2 regions of the Paenibacillus ottowii genome follow, and region 1 is predicted to be linked to the other one. Evidence: riboswitches for the same ligand, from Rfam matches in the RefSeq annotation. Region 1 holds a riboswitch; the other holds the start of a gene.
The links. Region 1 has a riboswitch for cyclic di-AMP ahead of ACQQ6X_RS19985 (TrkH family potassium uptake protein). Riboswitches for the same ligand answer to the same signal wherever they lie in the genome.
Positions count from the first base shown of each region.

Region 2: linked by a shared signal. The riboswitch ahead of ACQQ6X_RS02415 (3D domain-containing protein) and the one ahead of ACQQ6X_RS19985 (TrkH family potassium uptake protein) in region 1 are both predicted to bind cyclic di-AMP.

Region 1 covers NZ_CP191577.1:4,294,890-4,298,033, reverse strand. The annotation lists gene ACQQ6X_RS19990 (CPBP family intramembrane glutamic endopeptidase) at 1-704, opposite strand, end outside; cyclic di-AMP (ydaO/yuaA leader) riboswitch at 967-1,119, shown strand; gene ACQQ6X_RS19985 (TrkH family potassium uptake protein) at 1,530-2,870, shown strand; gene ACQQ6X_RS19980 (potassium channel family protein) at 2,889-3,144, shown strand, end outside.
Region 2 covers NZ_CP191577.1:539,021-542,164, forward strand. The annotation lists gene ACQQ6X_RS02405 (HD domain-containing protein) at 1-199, shown strand, start outside; gene ACQQ6X_RS02410 (TatD family hydrolase) at 242-1,012, shown strand; cyclic di-AMP (ydaO/yuaA leader) riboswitch at 1,213-1,493, shown strand; gene ACQQ6X_RS02415 (3D domain-containing protein) at 1,765-2,916, shown strand; gene rnmV (ribonuclease M5) at 3,063-3,144, shown strand, end outside.

The DNA of each region.
Region 1 (3,144 bases):
GAGCGAACATCCCCGTCTTCAAAAGTAAAAGCCAGTGTAAGTACCGAGGCGCCGATTTTCTTTTCGTCCACGGTATACTTCAACCCACCATCCCCCTCAGTGGTCGCGAGCTTTAATTCGGATGGCTTAAAGCCAAAGCGTTTGATCCATATCGCCGCAGCCTGTTCCTTGGCTTCGAGCGTCATGTCGCCCTCAGCTATACGTACAAGCCTGTTTTGTGCTTGTTCATCCGTAGAAACATCAGCCTGTGTGTAATTGGTGCTGGAGGTGATCCGTTTAAAGCTAACGACCTTCCCAGTGGATAAATCCACATGAATTTGCAGCTTGCCCTTCCCTGAGGAATCAGGCAAATCAACCCGAAAGGTTTCATAAGGATAATTTTTTTTCCATGTGCGATCGTACTGTTGAAGCAGTTTTTCTCTGGATAAATAACCGTATAAATCCGTTTCAGCCTGATAGGTCACAACCGGCTTCTCTGGCTGTGATTCCGTATAGCCCAGTTCGGAACGGGCAAAGTCGAGGGCGTGTATGACTGCTTCTTGTTTGCTGATGACCTTTGCATTCGTCAATGATTCCGGACTTGGATTGCTAAGCGAGGGAAGAAGCAATTGAAAGATAAAAAAGCAAATCAGGCCAACCCCGCCCAGCAAGCCTAATTTTTTGAAGTTGGCCGTGAGCACGACCGGTTTCCCGATAGGATTCATGAGTTTCCTCCTTAATCTGTAAATAAGAACATCCATTAAAGATATCATACTGCACAGGTTCCCGCCAACAGACCAGCGATATTCATGAAAATAGAGTGAAAGCACTGTAAAGTTTTAATAAAATTAGATAAGCTGTGATTAAACGATGCCCATTCACAAATTAAAGCTAATTTCACGTTTTTTCGACGAAATCGATTTTGTGATCTGGATAGAGAAGGATTATAATCTTGAGGCAATGCCTATGAAATATGTTAGGTAATGATATACATTTAAGCCGAATTTCTATGAGAAAACGGGGGAACCATGTTACTGGGGTGAATTTTACAGCCGATCCAGATGGAACGGGAGTGTAAATAGGGCATACTGTACTGTCCGAATCCGTCAGCTAACCTCGTAGGCTATGGGCAGGAACCAAGTCAGGGGCACTCGGTTTTCCGGTGTCTTTTTTTGTGTGTATAAAAGTGTTTGGATTGGTTAGGCCGCTGCGGGTTCAGATTATTCTTCCGATTGCTGTTATCCCCGGATTTTTTGATTGTATAAACCCTTTTATGGTTAAAATCCGGAGATAAAGGCAAACGCTCCGCTTCTTCAGAACAATTCTGCCCCCTTCGCTGCTGCCCGCCAATAGCATAGGGGGCCGGGTAGTGTTTAACATGCATTCTTCCTGTTTTCAGGGAATGCTAATTATAGTTATTTAAGGTTTGGAAAATTAAAAAATCAGGGGCAGCGACGATCGGAAGACAAATGGAACGCGTAGCGGGTTTACACCGTATTAAATCACTGTTTTTATAGTTTTTTAGGATTTAGGAGAGAAGTGATAAATAAATGAATCCCAATGCAAGCTGGCTTCGGCTTTCTCCACCGCAGATATTCGTTGCAGGCTTCGCTATTATCATTCTTATAGGTAGTTTATTGTTAATGCTGCCCATTTCCAATACAACGGGGAAGCCACTTGCGTTTATAGACGCCTTGTTTACGGCTGCGTCCGCGACCTGTGTAACCGGGCTTGTTGTTAAGGATACAGGACTTTTTTTTACAACCTTTGGTCAAATTGTTATCGTTGCGCTGATTCAGATCGGCGGTCTTGGCTTTATGACCATGGCTACCTTGATCGGGCTGGTGTTCAAACGTCGCATTTCCTTGCGGGAGCGCCTTATTTTGCAAGAAGCGATGAATCAGACCTCTGTCGAGGGAATTGTCGGATTGATCCGCAAGGTCCTATGGTACTCGTTGATTATTGAGGGCGTATGTGCAGCCATTTTTTCGATTCGCTGGTCGTTTGATATGCCGGTAGGCAGAGCGATTTATTTTGGAATCTGGCATGCGATTTCCATGTTTAATAATGCTGGTTTTGATTTGTTCGGTGAATTTCGCAGCCTGACAGGTTATGTATATGATCCAATTGTTAATTTTACAGCCATGTTCCTCATTATTTCCGGTGGTATTGGTTTTGTCGTGATGTCAGACCTGGTAGAATACCGCAAGCGCAAGAGACTGTCCTTGCATACCAAGGTGGTGCTCAGCATGACAGCCGTTCTGATTGTAGTCGGGACGCTCGTCATTTTTGTATTTGAGTTTACGAATCCGAAGACGCTTGGCTCGCTGGATTGGGGGGGGAAAGTGCTGGGATCTTTATTCCAGTCCGTTACCCCCCGTACCGCAGGCGCCAATACGCTGGACATTGCAGGCTTGCGGCAGGCAACGCAGTTTTTTATCATCATACTCATGTTTATTGGGGCTTCGCCTGGCTCCACTGGAGGCGGGATTAAGACCACTACGTTTGCCCTGCTCATTGGAGCGGTGTTTTCGATGCTGCGGGGACGGGAAGATATTGTGCTGTTCCGGTATCGACTTGCGCAAGCACGAATTTATAAGGCTTTGACCATTACATTGCTGGGGCTGCTGTTCGTGATCGGCGTGACGATGATTCTGTCCGCAACCGAGGATCATCATTTTCTGATGATCTTGTTCGAGACGGTGTCTGCATTTGGTACGGTAGGACTGTCTATGGGGCTTACACCTGATTTGACAGTTGTAGGCAAGCTGGTGATTACTCTGACAATGTTTGCAGGCAGGCTGGGCCCGCTCACGCTGGCTTATGCCCTGGGACCGAAAAAGGGTAAGGAATTGTATCGTCATCCAGAAGGTAAAATAATTATAGGGTAAGGGAGTTTTCGAGTAGATATGAAAACGCAGCAGTTTGTAGTCATTGGCTTGGGGCGGTTTGGCTCAAGCCTGGCTTTGCAATTGGTGGATATGGGGTGCGAGGTGCTAGGCATTGATCGGAATGAGGATGTTGTTGACAGTATGAGTGAGATCCTGACACATACTGTCGTAGCAGACGCCACAGATGAAGATGCGTTGCGATCACTGGGCATCCGTAATTTCGATTGCGGCATTGTTGCGATTGGGGATGATATTCAGGTAAGCATCCTGACCG
Region 2 (3,144 bases), 1.8 Mb from region 1:
GGGCGGTTCAACGGACAACCAAATTTTGCTGCTCGGACGTCAGGGCGAGGTGCGGGAAATATCTGAAGTTTCGGAAATCGTACGTTCAATAAGTGGTATTCACCGTGGAAAATATCATATGTATTTTCCCCAGAATAAACTGAACGGGGTAAAACACAGGCTTCCTGCCGAAATAAGGAATTATTTTGTCAAACAATAGACAAACATATAGAAATGTAAGTAAAAAGAGGAGATGAAAACCTTGGATTTATTCGACACTCATACTCACTTGGATGCACCACAATTTGACGAGGATCGTGAAGAAGTTATAGCACGTGCTGTCGAATCAGGAGTAACACGGATGATCAATATCGGATTCAATCGTGAGACCATTCCATCCACCATGAAGCTGGCTGAAACGTATGATTTTATTTATGCGGCTGTTGGGTGGCATCCCCAGGATGCCATTACAATGCAGGAAGCGGATTTAGAATGGATTGCATCGTTATGCAGTCATCAAAAGGTTGTAGCGATCGGAGAGATCGGTCTGGATTATTATTGGGATACGTCACCAAAGGATGTGCAGCAGCGGGTACTTCGAAATCAAATTGGCCTGGCACGTGAGCTCAACATGCCAATTGTTATCCATAATCGAGATGCACATGAAGATATTGTGAGGATTTTACGAGAGGAAAAGGCGAGCGAGATTGGCGGAGTCATGCACTCCTTTTCAGGGAGTTGGGAGACAGCCAAAATGGTGCTGGATATGGGTTTCCACCTTTCATTTGGTGGGCCTATAACGTTCAAAAATGCCAAGCAGCCGAAAGAGGTACTGGCCCAGGTTCCACTGGACCGTCTGCTTATTGAAACGGACGCACCTTACCTGACACCCCATCCGTTTCGCGGGAAGCGAAATGAGTCAGCACATGTGAGACTGGTGGCAGAGGCAGCCGCCCAAATTAAGGGAATTACGGTGGAGGAATTGGTATCCATTACTACTCAAAATGCCTTGGAACGATTTGACATTAAGTGAAAAGGCGAAGAAATCAATCAAAATAAAGAGTTAGACGGAGCTAATTATGATTTTGTTGCAGTAAACTCAGGAATATTACAAACTTTTAACCGAATTTTTTAAAAAATGTACTTGAAACCTGCTTTACAACATGCATGGAAACAGGATATCATCTTTTCAGTGAATTGTTGTTGAGTGTAAACATCAACAACTCATTTCATGAACCAGTCTCGCTGAGTCCCTTTTACAGGGAACGGGGGAACCGATATGGCTTACAGTACGTCCGGCGTATGTGCAGGAGAGAATGTGTCTTCAGCAGCCGGCTCGACCGAAATTCAAATCCCGGATGGGATTGAACAGGTAGAGAAGCCGTATTTCGATTTCTTTCTGGGTCTTCGGGGTGAATGTGAGGGCGACCGCCATGAGCGGTTGACCTAAGCTAGGGCGACTCTCTACGTCCGAACCCGACAGCTAACCCCGTAAGCGTAACAAGAGAGAAGCCATCTCGTGCATGAGTTTTCCCGCATATTCACACATGCCGGAAGCCACGAAAGAGCTCTCTAATCTCTTTCTTTGGCTTTTTTTGTTGTGAATAAAAGAAAATCTGTCATCATACTGTGGTTAAACAGGGGAGGACAGCATGCCGCGAAGACGGGTACATGGTGCAGGACAGTCGCAGTACGGGCTTGTCTTGTAGAAAATCTGTTATAGTCACGTCAACGATCAACTATGTCTTACTCCAGACGGCGGGCTATGTAAGGAGGACGGAGGAAATGGGCATTTTCCGAAAAGGGGAGACCACCCATGAGTCACGCTCATCCAGCATGTCTTACGTATTGCGTTGGAAGCAAGAGAATGTGCGCCAGGCGGTTTTGGTTGCTATTTTTCTAATCGCACTAACGATTATGATTTCAATTCTGATGTACACGCAATCTAAAAAACAAGTCTTTTTTGTCATTGATGGTAAGGCATCGGCGGTAGAAACCCGGGAATCCAAGCTCCAAGATTTGCTCAATGAGCATTCTATTTCACTTCAGCCGCATGATACAATATCCATGCCGCTAAACGGAGCAGTACAGGATGGGGACCGCGTAGTTATTAAACGTGCCAATCAGGTTAAAGTGTCCTCAGGCAATAAGACGAAAAAGCTGTACACAACAGAAAATACAGTAGAGGGTGCGATTCGCACATCGGGCTATAAATTATCATCAATCGATAAAGTTTACCCTGCATTGGATGCCTCTGTTTCGGCTAACATGGACATAAAAATCGTCCGTGTGAAGAAACAGCAGGTTGCACAGAAAAAACAGGTGCCTTATCAGGTCATCAAAACGGCGGATCCAAGTCTCTATAAAGGCGATAATCGAGTCATTCAAAGTGGCAAATCGGGTGTGGTGGTCCAGCACGTTCAAAAGGTATACCATGATGGAAAGCTGGTATCCAAACAGCTGATCAACAAGGAAGTCACACAGAATCGCGTGGATAAGGTAATTGCAGTAGGAACGAAGAAAAAACCGGTCGTTCTGGCTGCTTCCGTCGGCCCTAGAGATGCGGTTAAGGCGACAACGGTTAGTTCGGGCAATGCTGTCCGTAAAGCGGGAATTAATTTTAAATATAGCAAGGTTTTACAAAACGTCTCCATGACGGCGTACTCCTCACAGGAGTCAGGTATTGGTACACGTACGGCCTCCGGCACGCGTGTCACGGAAGGACGTACCATCGCTGTCGATCCGAGTATAATTCCAATCGGCTGGTGGGTGTATATTGAAGGGGTGGGCTTCCGCCGTGCGGAGGATACCGGTGGCGCCATTAAAGGCCACAAAATCGATGTGTATTATGAGAGTTTAGGCCGGGCCAACCAATTTGGTCGCAAGCACGGTAAAACCGTATATGTTATCGGACCTGTAAAGCCAGAAATCAACTAAAACAGGTTGTGTATGTTGAGGGCAATGCGATAGTATTAACAACATAGTTATGCCATGCTAAGAAGAGGATATCCTCTTCTTATTTTGTTTTCAAAAACAGGGAAAGATAAATATATGTTGCTGTGTAGCAGTGGAGGTAAATGAAGATGATCAAGGAAGTGATCGTGGTAGAAGGCCGGGATGACACGGTAGCCATTCGCCGTGCTGTCGAGGCAGATACGATAGAAA